2 regions of the Absicoccus sp. genome follow, and region 2 is predicted to be linked to the other one. Evidence: predicted binding sites of a transcription regulator. Region 2 holds the regulator's gene; the other holds the start of a gene.
The links. The regulator Rex, encoded in region 2, represses fermentation and respiration genes when NADH is low (regulators of the CRP and FNR family bind a similar motif). The targets are predictions, from matches to a motif close to GTGAANNNNTTCAC.

Region 1: the regulator Rex is predicted to act here: its motif matches at 1,149-1,162, upstream of SOS22_RS09905 (phosphoglycerate kinase).

What each region holds. Positions count from the first base shown of each region.
Region 1 is NZ_JAXDRQ010000066.1:29,221-38,965, forward strand. It holds gene SOS22_RS09905 (phosphoglycerate kinase) at 1-1,078, opposite strand, end outside; gene SOS22_RS09910 (hypothetical protein) at 1,186-1,374, opposite strand; gene SOS22_RS09915 (23S rRNA (pseudouridine(1915)-N(3))-methyltransferase RlmH) at 1,436-1,906, opposite strand; gene glyA (serine hydroxymethyltransferase) at 1,906-3,132, opposite strand; gene SOS22_RS09925 (N-acetylmuramoyl-L-alanine amidase) at 3,285-3,950, shown strand; gene SOS22_RS09930 (PolC-type DNA polymerase III) at 3,947-8,236, opposite strand; gene rnc (ribonuclease III) at 8,246-8,932, opposite strand; gene coaD (pantetheine-phosphate adenylyltransferase) at 8,916-9,404, opposite strand; gene rsmD (16S rRNA (guanine(966)-N(2))-methyltransferase RsmD) at 9,407-9,745, opposite strand, start outside.
Region 2 is NZ_JAXDRQ010000016.1:64,446-74,190, reverse strand. It holds gene SOS22_RS02890 (hypothetical protein) at 1-66, opposite strand, end outside; gene SOS22_RS02885 (thioesterase family protein) at 105-467, shown strand; gene SOS22_RS02880 (putative glycoside hydrolase) at 614-2,329, shown strand; gene SOS22_RS02875 (VanZ family protein) at 2,334-2,705, opposite strand; gene SOS22_RS02870 (HAD domain-containing protein) at 2,698-3,201, opposite strand; gene rapZ (RNase adapter RapZ) at 3,271-4,131, shown strand; gene SOS22_RS02860 (YvcK family protein) at 4,128-5,129, shown strand; gene whiA (DNA-binding protein WhiA) at 5,092-6,036, shown strand; gene SOS22_RS02850 (hypothetical protein) at 6,033-6,560, shown strand; gene SOS22_RS02845 (NusG domain II-containing protein) at 6,576-6,938, shown strand; gene SOS22_RS02840 (Gx transporter family protein) at 6,938-7,441, shown strand; gene SOS22_RS02835 (hypothetical protein) at 7,438-8,040, shown strand; gene SOS22_RS02830 (redox-sensing transcriptional repressor Rex) at 8,125-8,769, shown strand; gene asnS (asparagine--tRNA ligase) at 8,997-9,745, shown strand, end outside.

The DNA.
Region 1 (9,745 bases), on a different contig from region 2:
ATTGTTTTGCGGCTGCAGCAGAATCTCCACCACCGATGACAGTAATTGCATCTGGTAATTCCGAAATGGCTTTACAGATTTCTTCTGTACCTTTCGCAAATTTCTTCATTTCGAATACACCCATAGGTCCATTCCAAACTACGGTTTTGGCACCAGCCAATGTTTCTTTGAACAATTCAACCGATTTTGGACCAATATCCAATCCTTGCCATCCATCTGGAATTTGACCAGCATCGGCATATTGTGTATTTGCATCTTCTGAGAAAGCATCGGCGATCACATTATCAACTGGCAATACCAATTTGTCACCTGCTTTTTCAAGATATTCTTTCGCTAAATCGATCTTATCTTCTTCAACTAAAGAATCACCAATCTTACCACCTTGCGCAGCAGAGAATGTGTAAGCCATTCCACCACCAATGATGACTTTATCGGCTTTCTTCAATAAGTTATCGATGACATCGATCTTGCTGGAAACTTTTGATCCACCAATGATTGCAATGAATGGATGAACAGGATTGTCTACAGCCTTACCTAACATGGTTACTTCTTTTTCTACCAAGAAACCAATCGCATTTTCTTTTAAGTTTGTTGGGATACCAACCGTAGATGCATGCGCTCTATGCACAGATCCAAAAGCATCTTCCACAAATACATCGCCTAAGCTTGCCCAATATTTTCCTAATTCAGGATCGTTCTTCGATTCACCTGGTTCATAACGTGTATTTTGAACAACTAAGATTTCGCCATCTTTCAAAGCAGCTACGGCATTTTCCAATGTAGCCCCTCTCGTTTCTGGGCAGAAACTTACTTTTGTATCTGGCAATAATTCTTGTAAACGAGCAGCAGCACATTCCAAATTGTTCTTTGCTTTGTCTTCTTCTGTTTTTACTTTACCTAAATGTGAGAATAATACGACTTTCGCATTGTTTTCAACTAAATACTTGATCGTTGGCAGAGCCATTTGAATACGGTTATCATCCGTGATCACACCATCTTGTCTTGGTACGTTGAAGTCAACACGTACAAGGACCTTTTTTCCATTTACATCAAGGTCTTTTACAGTTCTTTTTGCCATTTAAACTCCTCCTACTGTATAAATATGCGTATTTATTATAACACTTGATTTTGGGTTTTCCTAGACGTTCGTGTAAAACTTCACAAAAAGAAAACGAGGAGCCATCTTTAACGCTCCTCGATCCATGCATGTACACACCAAATGATATCGATCACACAACCAACGATGCATACGATATCCAATTGCCAAGCTAAACTTGGCTGTTTATGCATCAACCAAGCATAACCAATGATCTCAAATAAGATCAAACATGCAAAAACAATATTGACACAAATCAATCCCCTATATAATTTCATGGTATCCCCTAAACCATAATCCCCTTTCTTACAGCGAAAATAACACAAAACGTATCCTTATTTACTTATGATATTGACGATGATGATTGATCATGAACGCCCGATAGACCTGTTCTAAAACAAGGATCCTTGTCATCAAATGCGTAAACGTTAGATCGGATAATTTCCAACGAAAATCCGCCCGGTCGATCAAAGCTTGCGAAGGACCTAATGATCCCGCAATCACAAAGACCAGATGTGCCCCTTGATCTTGCCACCCTTGCATTTTATGAGCAAAATCAATACTATCCAACATCTTCCCCTTCAGATCCAAAAGAATCACCCAATCCGAAGGTTTGATCTTGTCTAAGACACGCAAACCTTCCTTCTCTTTGATCAATTCCACTTCTTTATCCCGATCGGTATGCACATTCGGTTCATCTTTTACTTCTACGATCTCCATGGTATCAAACGAGGATAAACGCTTTATATATTCTTTCTGTAATTGTTGCAGACTACGATCTTTATTCTTGCCAATGGCAATCAGACGCATTAAATTTGCGCCTCTGCCGGGAATTGACGAGTCAAAGCCACAACATCTTCACGTACACGCTTTGCATAGTCTTCATCATCGTGATCCAAAACATCGACGATCCAATGAATGACTTTTTCAAATTCCGCTTCTTTGAAACCACGAGACGTCATGGCAGCCGCACCAATACGTAAACCAGAAGTCACAAATGGTTTTTCCGTTTCAAATGGAATGGTATTTTTATTCACGGTAATACCAGCCAGATCCAATAGATATTCACCCCGTTTACCAGTCATACCTTTCGAACCTTTTAGATCCACCAACAACAAATGATTGTCACTACCACCAGAAACCAAACGATAACCCGCATCCTGGAAGCCTTTGACCATGACTTGTACATTCTTCAACGTTTGTTCCATATAAGTCTTAAAACCTGGCTGCATCGCTTCATATAAACATACACCCTTAGCCGCAATGACATGTTCCAATGGTCCTCCTTGTAGACCTGGGAAAATGGATGAATTTAATTTCTTACCAAATTCTTCTTTGCAGAAAACCATACCACCACGAGGGCCACGCAAAGTTTTATGGGTCGTTGTTGTTACAAAATCCGCATATGGAATAGGGCTTGGATGCAGTCCACACGCAACCAATCCGGCAATATGAGCCATATCTACCATCAAATAGGCACCACATTTATGGGCGATTTCACCAAAACGCTCAAAATCAATGATTCGTGGATACGCAGACGCACCCGCTACGATCAATTTTGGTTTGATGACCATGGCCATGTGCTCCAATTCATCATAATCAATTCGTTCTGTTTCTTTATTCACATTGTATTCAATGAAATGATAAAGTTTCCCTGAAAAATTGACACTGGAACCATGCGTTAAATGACCACCCGATGTTAGATTCATTCCCATCACAATATCACCGGGTTGTAGGATCGTATTGTATACAGCCATATTGGCTTGTGCCCCTGAATGCGGCTGTACATTCACAAATTCGGCACCAAATAATTTCATGGCACGATCTTTCGTTAATTGTTCAGCTTTGTCCACATTGACACAACCACCATAATAACGATGACCTGGCAACCCTTCCGCATATTTATTGGTCAATACCGAACCCTGCGCTTGCCGAACTTCTCTGGATACGAAATTTTCACTCGCAATCAATTCTACATTGTCCAATTGTCGTTGTTCTTCTTGGGCAATGATATCAAACATTTCATTATCTCTCATTGAAATGACCTCCGTTTTATGAATATTATAACTGATTCCCCTACTTCTGTCTTTACCTTTCCATGAAAGAAATCGTTTTTTTCAGTTGTTAAAAAAATTTAAATTTCATTTAAAGCATATGGGTGTAATATATCCTACATATGAATCAACAAATGAAAAAAATTCTTGTCGTCCTGCTCTGTCTTGTATTGGTCATTGGCATTGGTTTGATCCGCTATCTCGATTATCAAAACAATGCGATCGTTGTATGCATTGATGCCGGACATGGAGGTTATGATACCGGCGCCATTGCGGCAGATGGCACCTATGAAAAAGCACTCACCCTTGCCTATGCCAAACAAATTGGCAAATACATCGAAGCGTCGGATGAAAATATTCGCGTTGTCTATACCCGAACCTCCGATACGGTTTCGTGGCCATCAAACGTATCCAAAGACTTGAAAGCGCGTGTAAAGATTGCCAAAGAACAAGAAGCCGACTATTATATATCTATCCATTTTAATTCGGCCGATGCCTCAGCCTATGGCTATACGGCCTATGTCAAAAGCAGTGACAAAGCATCCAAAGCCATCTATAAGACAATGGCAGAGAATCTATCGCAATCCGGTTGGGAATATGATCGTGGCATCGAAACCACCACCAATTATCCATTGTATGTCGTGGATCAGTTATCCATTCCATCCATGTTGATCGAGGTGGGATTTATCACCAATGAAAACGAACTGAAAGACCTAGAACAAGCCATCTATCGCAAAACCATTTGTAAAGACATTGCGAATGCCTATATTTCCTATATACAAAAACAATCAGATGACTAAAATAACGTCATCTGATTTTCTTCATCCAATCCTTCGGTCACACCCATGCTATCCATGGTCTTTAATAATGAATTCGATAATTGGGTTCGATTGATAAGATCCTCTTTGGATAAGAACGGACGCTCCTTTCGTGCTTTAACAATGGAACGACCCACATTGGCTCCCAAACCATCCAAAGCCGTAAAAGGTGGAATGATGCTCTTTTCATCTTCTGGATCTTGAATAAAGTCTGTCGCGTCACTGCGAGTGATGCTCATATTGGAAAACCGATATCCTCGACAAAACATTTCCAATGCCAATTCCAAGGTCGAATAGATATCTCGATCTTTTTTTGTCACTTCTTTGGGCGCTTCTTTTTCTTTTTTCTTGATTTCCGTCATTTTCTGACGAATGGCCTGTTCCCCACTGATCATAGTCGCAATATCATAGGCATCACAACGAATACTAAAGAACATACAATAATACGCAATCGGACGATGTACCTTGAACCACGCAATGCGCACCGCCATCATGACATAGGCCACCGCATGGGCTTTTGGGAACATGTACTTGATCTTCAAACAAGACTCAATGAACCAATCCGGCACGTTACATGCCTTCATCTCCTTGATCCATTCTTCTTTCAAGCCTTTGCCCTTACGCACAAACTCCATGATCTGGAAGGCCAATTTTGGCTTCATGCCATACCCCATCAATTCGACCATGATATCATCACGACAACCAATGACCTCACTTAATTTGCACGTTCCGGCATCAATCAAAGCTTCGGCATTGCCAAGCCATACATCGGTACCATGACTCAAACCGGAAATAGTGACCAACTCCGAAAAGGTCGTTGGTCGAGTCTTTTCCAAGATTCCTCGTACAAAGGGTGTACCAAATTCAGGAATCCCCGCCGCACCGGTGATTTGATCATATCGCGTCGTATCAATATGCAACGAATCAACGGAACTAAAAATAGCCATGGTCGCCTGATCATTCATCGGTAATGTCGTGACATCGATGCCAGTCATGTTTTCTAACATTTTCATCGCCGTTGGATCCACATGACCTAAAATATCAAATTTCAAGATATTATCATGGATCTGATGGAAATCAAAATGCGTAGTCAACCAAGTCGCATGCGGATCATTGGCCGGATATTGAACTGGCGTAAAATCATGAATATCCATATCTTCAGGCACCACGATGATACCGGCTGGATGCTGCCCTGTCGTTCGTTTGACACCTTCACAACTCTTGGCCAGATCGACTCGTTTGACATCCGAAAACGGTTCGATCTCCATCTCTTCTTCGTATCCTTTGACATACCCATACGCGGTCTTTTCGGCTACCGTACCGACAGTTCCAGCTCGAAAGGCATGATCGGCACCAAATACTTCCTTACAATAATTATGTGCAACCGGCTGATAATCACCACTAAAATTCAAATCAATATCCGGAACTTTATCGCCTTCGAAACCTAAGAAAGTCTCAAAGGGGATATCTTGGCCATCCCCTTTCATGGGATGATGACAAACTGGACATTCTTTATCGGGCAGATCAAATCCCGAACTGACCGTGCCTTCTTCTAAGAATTCATAATGATGACAATGTGGACAATAATAATGTGGGATCAATGGATTGACTTCCGTAATTCCCGACATTGTTGCCGCAAACGAAGACCCGACCGATCCTCGCGAACCAACAATATATCCATCATCATTACTTTTTTTGACCAATAAATGAGAAATATAGTAAACCACATAATAGCCATGGCCAATGATACTATCCAATTCACGTGTCAATCGTTTGTCTACAATTTCCGGCAATTGTTCTCCATACATCGCATGAGCGGTTTGAAAACAAATCTTGCGTAATTTCTCATCCGATCCTTCAATTTCTGGTGGATACAATTTATCATGAATGGGAAAGATCTCATCACAACTTTCCTTTAATCGTTTCGGATTGACGATCACATATTGATACGCTTTTTCTTCACCCAGCCAACTCATTTCCTTTAACATTTCATCGGTTGTACGCAAATGTTGATTCGGGGCCGAAGACATCTTCCGAGCTTGTGTATTATAAACATACAATGGATGTCGTTGCCCACCAATGGCTTTCGCATTGATATAGATATCGCGAATCCGTTTGTCATGCGGCTCAACATAATGGGCATCGCTCGAAGCAAGGATTGGAATATCCATCGCCTCTGCTTTATCCATGATAAAATGCAAGACTTTTTTCAGATCATCCACCGAATGAAGGGCATGTCGATCCAATAAATTCCGGTAACAATCCAAGGGCTGGATCTCCACATAGTCATAAAAAGCCAAGGCCTTTTCTAATTCCGCTTCACTGCGTGTATGGGCCAAATCAAAAATTTCACCATTTTGGCAACTCGTACCAAAGAGCAAATTGCCCTTTTCATGATATTTTTGAAGTTCGTGTTTCACAATACGCGGATGCGCTAAACTCGTATTGGAATTTTTATTATAAGCTAAATACTTTGTATGGGACATGGTCACCAATTCAAATAATTCTTTTAGGCCTGCTTTATTTTTCGCAAAGACCGTAATATGACTGGGATGTTTTTTAAACCATTTATCTTCGCTTGGTATGTGTTCCAATGTATCCAATGTCGCATCGGGTCCCCATTCATTCCACATACAACAAAAACAACGACTCAAGACTTCCGCATCATAATCGGCACGATGGGCCCCTTCCCCATCATAGGCAACACCATAATGACGACAAACCGCACCTAAACGATAGCCTTTCATATCCATCATCAATTGTGCCAATGGCAACGTATCGATCATCGGATTGGTCATTTCTGGTTTGCCACAAGCACGACAAGCCGCATTCATAAATCCCAAATCAAAAGAACCATTATGTGCAACTAAGACGGCATCTCCGATCCAATCCAATAATTCATCCAATACTTGATCGATGGGTTTCGCATTTTCCACGTCTTTTTGCGTGATATGCGTTAAATTTGAAATATCGGCTGGAATAGCCATTTGGGGATTGATAAATAATTGTTTTCGATCCACCACTTCACGATTGACCATCTTTACCGCACCAAATTCAATGATCTTATCCAATCGCTGTGATAAACCAGTTGTTTCTAAGTCAAAAGAGACAATGGTCGTTTGTTCCAAGGATCGATGATCATTATTGGTCACCACTTGAAAATGGGTATCGACCATATTCATTTCACAGCCATACAACATCTGAAACGAACGATTGGGATCTTGTTTCATCAAAGCTTCTACTTTATGCTGGGCAAAAGGAAAAGCTTGCACGACATCGTGATCACATACGCCAATGGCTTCCATGCCCCAGTCATAGGCGGTTTGAATATAATCTTCAATGGCAGCAACACCATCCATTTCACTAAAGTTGGAATGGACATGCCATTCGATTCGTTTTTCTTTGGCTGTATCTTCTCTTTTTTTAGCGGGGATGGCTTCCAATTTTGAAATCATAAAACTATCACATTTGGAATAATTGTCATAGACAACTTCGCCCGTCAAGCGTACGGTCTGCCCATTTTTGACGGCATTGATCTCATCGATCGAACAGCGTTTTCCTTCAAAACGTTTGGCAACGATCGCATCTTGATAATCGCTGATATACAGTTCTTGTAACGTTCGTTTGGATTTCAATACCCGATTTTCAACCGAAAAGATATGCCCTTCTATCGCTACATTGTGCATACCGACACGCAAATCACCAATCGATGAAGCAATCACATCTTTGATGTATTTATTTTTAGGCGTCGAAACAACCGGTTTTTCTATTTTTGGCAAAGCCATCTCTTTGGTTTCGATTTCTTCTTCCTCTTCGCTCAATCGACAGACAAATTCCATCGCAATGCCAAATGTGGCCAACTCGTTTTCTAAGGATGGCAAGCCTCGTTTGAGCTGGGCCAAACGACTTTCATCATGGGTCGCAAAACAAACGACATCCTTTTCCATAAAAGGATGCAAATACCAAAAAGCTTGGTATTCATGATGACTGGCAACAATACGTTCCACATAAAGATCGAGATCACTCATGGCACATACCGGATCTTTGGCTTGAATGTGGAGCGTAATATCGGTATGTAAGGCTACTTTCAATTCATGACACGTTTGTCGATACACCTCAAAAGGCAAGACTTGTTCCACTTGGATCGATAGTTCCAAACAATTCTGGATGGCATGATAGATTGGCGGTTGAAAGCTTTGGGCTTTTTCAAAATAGGACAAACAATCTGGGGACAAATATTTTTCTAACAGTTCATACATATCGGACATGATCTGCCTCTACTTCGCCATTTTTTCAAAGGCATCTTTGGCTGCTTTTTGTTCGGCTTTTTTCTTGGTTCCGGATGTTCCTTTTCCTAATAAAATATCATCCAAGTAGACTCCCATGGTAAATGTTGGCGCATTGCTTGGACCCGTTTCCTCTAATAAACGATATTGAATGGTCTTGCGACTATCGGCTTGGATCACTTCTTGAAGATGCGTCTTATAATCGGTCACATCTTCACTTTTGGGTTGGGAAAATTCTGGTTTCATCACTTTTGTCAGAATTTCATCACAAACCGCATAGCCTTGATCCAAATAGATAGCCCCAATACAAGCTTCAAATTGATCAGCCATGATCGAACGACGGCGGCGACCTCCCGTTTTGATCTCACCAACACCTAAGCGTAAGAATTCATACCATCCCAATTGATCATTTAATTTAGCCAAAGTCGCTTCACAAACCGTTTGCGCTCGTAATGTGGTCATTTGGCCTTCATGCAGTTTTGGCTGCATATGGATCAATTGATCCGAGCTCCATATCTGCAAAACGGCATCTCCCATGAATTCCAATCGTTCATTATTATCAATGGGATCGTTGGCATGTTCATTCGCATAGCTCGAATGCGTACATGCTTCCAAATATAATTCTTCATTCTTGGTTTCATAGCCTTGGCTATGCATCCATTCACTCAATGTCTTCATGGGTTCCTCCTTCTAGATCCCTTCGTACACAATCGGGTACAAAGGCTGAAATATCTAAATGATATCGTAACAATTCACGTACATTGGAACTGGAACAAAACATATGTTCCGGTTTTGTGAAAAGGCAAATGGTTTCCAAATGATCATCGATGGATCGATTCATGGTTGCCATGTTTAGTTCATATTCAAAATCTTGGCTGTTGCGCATGCCTCGGATCAAATATTTCGCATGCACCGATCGAGCCGCATCAACGGTCAATCCTTTTTGAATGCGACAAGAAACGTTGGGATATGCCATACAAGCTTGTTTTAGCCAAGCTAGACGTCTTTCCGCACTAAAGACTTGATGTTTTTCTGAATTTGGTGCCACAAAGACATACAAATGATCAAAGAGCGTACTGGCTCGTTCAATCAGATCTATATGACCCTTGGTGACCGGATCAAAGGCACCACAAAAAATGGCTGTTGGCATGCTTATTTCTCCTTTCGATAATAGGTAATTTTCGTATTGCGATACGATTTTGTTTTCCAAATCACAAAATCAACAATTTGATGGGGAAAGTCATCTTTTTCATCACTTTCCACCACAATGATCGATGTATCTTTTAGTAATTGATGTTGACGCAATTGTTCAATCAACAATGCATTTTTTTGTTTGGCATAGGGTGGATCGATATAGATCAAATCAAACGGCTGACTCAATCGATCCAATACGGAAAAGATATCTCCACGAATGATCTGACACTGTGCTTCCACTTGCAACAAGGCAACATTTTTTTTGATGGTCTGAATGGCTTTGATGTTTTTATCCAC
Region 2 (9,745 bases):
GCGTCGCTCAACACGTCTTCGACAATTTCGATACAGGATCAAATCTTGTTGATTGACATTATTCATATAATTTATTATATCATATATAGAAATGGAGATAAAATATGAAGCAAACTGTAACATTACATACAATCGTAGAAAAAGCACATTTAGCCTCTACCATGAAAAGTGGATCCTTGGACGTTTTAGCCACCCCACAGATGATTGCTTGGATGGAACAAGCCGCATGCATGTGTTTGAAACTTGAAGAAGGACAAACCAGTGTTGGTATTGCGATGAATGTGACACATGATGCTCCAAGTCCACTTGGCGCCGAAATTACCATTCAAGCCACAGTAACTGAACAAAAAGGACGTATTATTCATTATGAAGTGAAAGCATATCAAGGCGATACATGTATTGGTAAAGGGGAACATACACGCTGTATTGTCAACAGTGAGAAGTTCTTGGCAAAAGTATATAAATAAACGTTGGAAGACGAATGACATTCCATTCGTCTTTTTTCGTTGCGAAAAATGGGACCAGATGGGTCAAAAGTGAAAATAAGACAGAGAAAATCGGTCTAAAATCGCCAAAAATAGCATGTTTTCGCAAACTATGATAGTATAAGTTTATGAATAAGAAGAATCAAAAGCGATTACAAATGCTGAAAGACAGTTATCGTCATCATAAAAAAGGTCTCTTTATTACGGTCTTGGTGATTTTCGCTTTAGTTATTTGTGTTCCGCAAGTGGATGCTTTGATCCATCCCAAACGCTACATTGCCTGTAGCGGAGATACCTTGGAAGTAACCGTATCTTATTACGCTAAAAATGATGAAGCAGGGCAACGTGTTGTATCGATTCCACGGGGATCGGAAGTTGAACTACGCGAATTGGGTGAAAAGACATCAACTATCGTATATAAAAACGAGACATTGACCGTAGATAATGATCATTTAGTCGATAATCTAGAAGATGCGATTCAAATTAAATATGTGTATCCTCGACGATTATTAAATTTATTGATCAATAAACAAGGAAAGCTTTCGGACATGGTGGTTCGTAAAGGCGAAAAAGTGAAAGTCGTTTCCGTCAAAACGGAAGACCTAGATCGTAAGACCGGTCGTATCCAATGGTATCAAGTCAAGAAAAATGGTAAAAAATATTGGATCAATGGAGCGCATGTTGAAACAACCAAAAGTGCTGCCACTGCCAATTATGCCCAAGACATTACGTATTCAACCTATTGGGATGATTATTATGGTAAGGGATACTCCAAAGATGCCTATGTTGATCAAATCGATTATAAACCACAACCGGCCTCTCGGTATGCAGACAATCCGATTCGTACGGATATCAATTCGGTTCATGTTTCTCTCAGTAACTTAAAAAATCATAAAAAATATTATTTATCACTGATCAAAAAAACCGGAATCAACTCCATTACCATTGAATGTAAAGGCGATGGCGGAAATCTATTCTATGATAGTGATGTTCCCAAGAAATATTTATCCAAACCATCTGAAGCTTTGACGGGATCTGTCATGTCAAAACAAGAATTGAAAGATTTGATTCATGAATTTCAAGATGCCGGCTATTACATGATTGCACGATGTGTCACATTTAAAGATTCCATTTTTGCGAAACAAAATAAAAAAGAAGCCATTGTGGATAAAAAGGGCAACTTTATTGAAATCAATGATGAATATTGGCCAAGTATTTATTCACGCAAAGCCTGGATGTACAATGTGGACATCTGCAAAGAAATTGCCCAGATGGGCATCAATGAAATTCAATTTGATTATTGCCGTTTTCCAGATGGTACAGCCAGTCAAAAAGATGATTTGAATATGCGCAATACATACAATGAAAGTAAGGCCGCTGCCATTCAAGGCTTCTTTACATACGCAAAAGATCAGATTAGTCCGTATCATGTGTATGTGGCCGCCGATGTTTTCGCATGGCCGATCGTTGTGCAAGATGACCAAGATATTGGCCAGTTCTTCCCAGCCATTGCGAATGTTGTTGATGTCGTTTGTCCGATGCCATATACCGATTTATTCTCTCAAGGCGCTATGGATATTGCCGATCCAACCGCGGTGCCAAAGAAAACCTTGTATAAGTTCTCCACCATTGCGAAGCGACAAATGGATGAAATTGGCACCCAAGCTATCTATCGAACTTGGATCCAAGCCTATAGTCCATTTGATGCAAGCGACGTCAAAGCGGAAATCAAAGGAATCAATAAAGCTGGATTTGAAGGCTATCTAATTTGGTTTGGCAATGGGGATCCCAACGATCTAAAAGGTGTACAAAAAGGTTTTGTTGATAGTAAGATCAAAAACTGAGCAATCATTTGCTCAGTTTTTTATATAGGCCCAAAAGGATCAGGGCCCCTAAGGTATCAATGCCTACATCGATGGGACTGCCACTTCGACCCGGAATAAAGAGTTGATGGAATTCATCTGTACAAGCATAAAGGATAACGATCCCAAGCGTTGTTTTAATAGTTGGTTTTTCTTGTGCATGATAGACACAAAAAGCCAATAAAGCATAGATAGACATATGCGCTGCCTTGCGAATGAACCACACCTGTATATGCCCATGAAATAAATGATAAAACCAACCACTTTGCAGATTCGAAGCACTCGCATTTTGATTGGAAAACCAGAAAATTAGGATCATCACCAATATCGAAAGAAGTTTCCACACAAGCTTACGCATGTTGCACCTCCAATAGTTGAATCGCTAATTGATATTGTTCTTTAGAAAACAAATTATATGTCTTGATACAATGGCCTGGAAAATCAGCACGCATATCAATATCATCCAATACAAGATACACTTGGATATGATGGGCTTCAATATAAGCACGAATCTTATGAGGACGGGATTGATTTTCTTTTGAAGTTGTATCGATGACATAGGAATCCAATTGACGCAAACTCAATAACGCTTTGATTTGCTTCAAAGAATAAAATTCTTTCCAAGAAGAGGTCACAACGATTTTTAAATCAAACCGATCACAAAGATTTTTGACATATCGACAAGCATCCACATCGAAATTCGTATTGACCTGACCAATCGTATAAGTCGGGATGTGTAAAAAGCCTGGATGCTTCCATATACGCAACCATTTCTTTCGATCTGGCTTGACCTCTTGTTTATACATATAGGGATTAATGACCCCATCAAAATCTAAAAAAAGAATTCCTTGCATATAAAATATTGTAACCGAGACTCAACGCTTTTCCAACTGTGATAGAATAGAAACATAGGAGGAACTCACATGAAGCAACATATCGTCCTATTAACAGGCATGTCTGGCGCTGGAAAATCAAGTGCTATGAACGCCCTTGAAGATTTAGGCTATTATTGTATTGACAATTTTCCTAAAGAATTATTACCTCAATTGGAAAATGTCTTACAAAAAGAACAAAAATACGAATATATCGCATTATCCGTTAGTGCGATTGATTATATGACCTTTTTTAACTTTTTCGATGACACTTCATCGGATATCCAGATTATTTTCTTAGATTGTAGCGATGAAGAATTATTATTACGCTATCGTTTTACGCGAAGAAGACATCCCCTGATTGCCAATGGTATGGCTACGACATTAGAAGAAGCCATTGAATTGGAACGGGATTACTTCAATAAAATGCAAGGCAATCAAAAAGGAACCATTCATTTTGATACGACCAAGATGTCAACATCCGAACTCGCAAAGCGGATTCGCAATCGCTTTAAAGGCAATGATACTGCCAAATTTACGATTACTTTTCAATCGTTTGGCTTTAAACATGGTCTCCCCATGGATGCGGATATAGTGATTGATGTACGCTTTTTACCCAATCCATTTTATGAACCCGCATTGCGAAAGAAAACCGGAAATGATAAAGCCGTGTATGACTATGTCATGATGGCGCAAGAAACCCAAGATTTTATTACTCGTTTGAAAGCTTACTGTGATTTTGTGTTTGCAGCTTATAATGAACAACACAAATCCCATATGATTGTTGGCGTTGGCTGTACAGGTGGACAACACCGCTCTGTGACCATTTGTAACTGGTTATACGATACCTATAAAGATACCTATCGTTGCTTTAAAAGCCATCGCGATATCGGAGATCAAGAAATCGGATGAAAAACGTAGTCGTAATTGGTGGCGGATCGGGGCTTTCCAGTATGTTGAGCGGTATGAAAAAACTGGAAAATGCCAATATCACGGCCATTGTTACCGTTGCTGATAATGGTGGCAGTACCGGCCGATTACGCCAAACGTATAATGTTCCTGCAATTGGTGATATTCGCCATGTCTTGACTGCCATGGCCAATGTCGAAGATGAATCGTTATTTGCCGAACTGATGAATTATCGATTCAGTGGCAATAAAGATATTGGGGGACATAATTTAGGGAATCTGATGTTTTTGGCTTTAATGGACATTACCGGATCCTTTATGGGAGCCATTGAAGCCATTAGCCATGTCTTGAATGTACGGGGGAAGATCGTACCAAGTACCTTAGATATTGTGACTTTGTATGCGATGATGGAAGATGGAACAATGATTCGTGGGGAAGAATCCATTCCTAAAGCCCACAACAACATCAATAAAGTCTTTTACCAACAAAAAGTCCATCCCTATTTGGATGCACTGGAAGCTATTCGTGATGCTGATTTGATTATCTATGGAATTGGATCGTTGTATACCTCGATCATCCCGAATTTGATCATTCCCGAAATTAGTCAAGCCATTCATGATAATCCATGTCCAAAGATATATTTTTGTAATGCGATGACCCAGCAAGGAGAAACCGATGGGTATAGTGTAGAAGACCATATTCGTGCCTTAGAAAAACATTCCTTTAAAGACGCTGTTGATCTTGTGGTCGTGAATCACTCGTATATCCCAAGACCCATATTGGAGACGTATGCGAAACAGCATTCCTATCCAGTGGAAATCAAAGAAACCGAACATGACTATGGCATTATGCAACGATTATTGGTACAATTTGATGTCCAAGGACGCATTCGTCATGACCCGAAAGCAGTTTGTACAGCGGTGGCCGAAATCTTGGAAAAGATAGATAGTAAGGAGGATCTACGTGTCCTTTACCAGCGAAGTGAAAAAACAAATCTGTAAAGAACCAACCGATCGAAATCAAGCACGGGCACAAATTTGTGCCCTCTTTCAAATGCGTGCCAGCATGCATATGAACTTTCGTGGTTTGTCGGTTTCCTATCAAACTGAAAACGCAACAATTGCCAAACATCTGTTTCAAATGTTGAAACAAGTATATGGGGTCAATCCACGTTTATCGGTCATTCGCAATATGCGTTTAAAAAAAAGCAATATGTATCGCGTGGAAGTATATGATAAAGCCAGCGAGATCTTAGATGATCTCGGCATCTTGACCGATACGGGCATCCACTATAAACCCTTGGGACGATTGATCCGATCGGATAAAATGGCACGAGCTTATTTGTGTGGTTGTTTTCTAGCCAGTGGATCGATCAACGATCCCAAAACCGCCAATTATCATTTGGAGATGTCAACCACCGAAACGGAGCTGGCCCAAGCCGTTCAACATTTGATGGAACGCTATCATTTACCTGCGAAGATCACCAAACGCAAAAAATACGAAGTGATCTATTTAAAAGCGGGTGAAAAAATTGCTGATTTTTTACGGTTGTGCAATGCCAGTCAAGCCCTGTTTGATTTTGAAGACAGCCGCATCCAACGTGACTTCTTTAATCAAATGACACGGCTGGATAATTGTGAAGTGGCCAATGAAATGAAGACCCAAAAGGCCGCCAAAAAACAATTAGAAGCCATCGCGATCCTGGAGGCCAATCCGCAAAAGGTTGATATTTCGGATAAGATTCGTCATGTGATGGAAATTCGCAAACAATTTCCTGATGCCAACATGAATGAATTGTGTGAAGAAGTCTATCGTGCCTATGGCGATATCATCTCAAAATCGGGAATGAAGCATCGCTTGAATCGGATCAAAGAGATGGCGGCATCCATACAGGAGGAATCCACATGAAAAAATTCATATTATTATTAGCCTTGGGTATATTGCTGAGTGGATGTTCCAGTTCCATTGACCTACAAAAACATACATTTACCTATGAATTGGGCGCCGATGTCTATGGCAATCCCAAGCTCTATATCAAAAATGCCGATCATTACGACACCAAGAATATGAAGGTCGTACCCCAATCCAAAGGCATCTATAAAGAAAAGAATCGTTTTGTGAACAAAGGAAAAGAGTATCTCGTTTGTGGTACCTATGATTTTACCTTGATCAATGGAAACCAAAAAATCCCATTTAAGATTAAAATCAAAGATACCCAAGCACCGCTGGTCAATCAATCACCAACTGAAATCACATGTAGCGTTGGTGCCGAACCCGATTATCAAACCGCTTTTGATGCCAGTGATCTATCCGGCGTGAACTATGAAAGTGATGTTGATACATCCACCACCGGAACCAAAGCCACTACCGTACGGATCTATGATCGATTTGGCAATACAGTTGAAAAAAAAGTGAATATCGTCGTGCAATAGTCTATAATGATTGACATGACAAAGGCAGATAAGATCTTGATCGTTGGTATCATGATTCTTTCGATTGGTTTGATTTTTCCTTTATTGCACAATGCACCGACATCCAAAGTCGCGGTTGTCCAAGTTGCCAACAAAGAAGTATTACGCATCGATCTAAGACAGAATAAAGAATATACCGTAAAAGGGAAGTTGGGACCGGTTCATATTCAGGTGAAAGATGGTGCAGTTCGCGTGCGACAAGAAAACAGTCCACATCATACGTGTTCCAAACAAGGATATGTATCCAATGCGAATACGCCCATTGTTTGTCTTCCCAATGAAACCGTGGTTCAAATTGAAGAGGGAAATGATTCCAGTGAGGATACGGTGATTCAATGATGAATACAAGAAAAAGTGTCAATTTAGGATTTTTGATGGCCGTGGGCATTCTTTTACAACTCATTGAAAGCTTTGTGCCCATCGTGATGATCGTTCCCGGATTTAAGATTGGACTCGCCAATTTAGCTAGCTTATTTGCATTGATGATCTATGATAAAAAATCCATGTGGATCGTCGGTATGGGTCGGATCTTTTTAAGCGCCATACTACAAGGGACGCTTTTTAGCGTCGCCTTCTGGCTTTCGTTATCTGGCGGCTTGTTGAGCTTGCTGGCGATGTCGATTGGTGCCGATGTCAAGGTATTTTCTATCTATGGCATTTCCATCTTGGGAGCCGCTTTTCATAGCGTAGGCCAAGTGATTGCCGTAACATGGATCTATCAACAATATTTTATGCAGCTGTTTTTGCCAATCTTATTGGCCCTTTCCATTGTGAGTGGTTTAGTTGTGGCCATCCTATCACAAAAAATGCTGGATCGATTGAAAGGAAGGATGGTTGAATGACGCAACCATATATGGGCGCTTTAAAACAAGTCGAACGCCTAATGCAAGATAGTTTGGGAACGTATTCGCAAAATTCCATGAATCAATTACATGATCTTTGTATCCAAATGAGCCAGGATCCCGTGTATGATGTGGATTATTTAAAATTGATGGAATTATATGGCCGAAAATATCGCAAAGAAAAAAACGAAGAAGCCTTACGATTTGTGGTCATGCGCATGCAACAAGTTTCCTTAGCCAGACAAACGCCCAAACGTACATATGCAGGGATCGTTTTTACCAATCGACCATTGGATGCTTTTACCATAGCCTTTCTAAAAGAATTTCCATCCCTTTTACATACGTATGAAGAACGCTATAAAGTACGTATTTTGCAGATTGCGACGCTCGTTTTTGTGGTGGCACTGATCGTATTGGTCTTGCTTTTTCATTTATCTTTTTTGATAATTTGGCTGTCCTTGCTTCTTATGTTTGGTGTTTTTGTTTATTATACCTTTCAGTATGGATATGCCTCCATTGTCAAAGAGCAAATGCAAGATTTGATTCAATTTGTGGATCCCACTTTGAAAAAGTTAGATGAAAGACAGATGTCCAAATGATTTGTGACATCTATTTTTTTATTCACAACGGTTGCTAAATACTTCACAAGCAGTTACAATATAGATAACTATGCGGAGGTTGTAATGACTACGAATAATAATAATAAAAATGTACCAAAAGCCACCTTTCAAAGATATCCAGTTTATTTAAAAGCCTTACGAAAATTAAAAAAACACGGTGTGGAACGTGTCATGTCCAAAGAATTGGCCGAACTGGTCAACATTGAACCCACAACGATTCGTCGTGATTTTTCTTTTTTAGGCAATCTAGGCAAACAAGGCTACGGCTATAGTGTAGATCGATTGGTCGAGATCTTTAATCAGCAATTGGGAGTCGATTTTGACGAGAAGATCATTCTCATTGGAGCAGGAAACTTAGGACGCGCTTTGATGAACTACAACAAATGGGATTACGTTGTCGGTGAAATTGTTTGTGCCTTTGATCGAGATAAATCAAAGATCGGGATGGAATTATATGGTGTTCCCGTCTATTCGATGGATGAACTAGAAGAAAAAATTCCGCAGGGATGTCACATTGCGATCTTAACGATCACGCACGGCGTTCAAAAGACTGTTGATCGCTTGGTGGAGTGCGGCATTACCGGATTTATTGATTTTACATCCAAGCATTTTAATGTCCCAAAAGGGGTTGTTGTCAAGAGCGTGGATGTGGTATCATCAATACAAGAATTGGTTTTTGAATCCAATTCCATGAATAAAAAAGCATAGAAACAGGACGGACATATCGACAGTAGCGACTTGTGATGGTGAAAGACAAGAATAGATATCGAAGAACACCTGTGGAGCTGGACTGGAGAAAATAAGTAGACAGTCTCGTTCGATACGTTACATCGATCAAAGGGTACATATTCATATGTAAATGAGGATGGCACCGCGGTTTATTAAATCGTTCCTTTTAGGGAGCGATTTTTTTATTTTCTGGGAGGAGAAGAACAATGTTAGTTAAAAAAATGAAAGAACAAGCCGCCCAATTGGATGGTCAAAAAGTAGACATTCAAGGGTGGGTGCGTACCAATCGCGCTAGTAAAAAAATTGGTTTTATCGTGATCAATGATGGATCGTGTTTTACCAATGTACAAGTCGTTTATGAACAAGATCTACCAACCTTTGAACAAGCGGGAAAGATCACCTTGGGATCGGCTGTAGAAGTCAAAGGAACTTTTGTATATACACCCAAAGGCAAACAATCCTTTGAGATCCATGCGGATTCCATTGAAGTATTAGGCGCTTGTGATCATGATTATCCCATTCAAAAGAAACGTCACAGTTTTGAATATATGCGCGAAATTCCACATATTCGACCACGTGCCAACAGCTATTATGCGATCTTCCGTTTGCGTTCGGTGTTGAGCATGGCCATCCATACCTTTTTCCAAGACCAAGGCTTTGTCTATGTCCATACACCAATCATTACGGGCAATGATGCCGAAGGAGCTGGCGAATGCTTTACTGTCACGACCCGCAAAGACGATAAATATGATCAAGATTTCTTTGGAAAACATGCGCAATTGACCGTATCTGGTCAGTTACATGTCGAACCCTTTGCATTGACGTATCGCAATGTCTATACCTTTGGACCTACGTTCCGTGCAGAAAATTCCAATACGACTCGTCATGCCTCGGAATTCTGGATGATCGAACCCGAATTGGCCTTTGCCGATTTAGCCGATGATATGGATTGTAT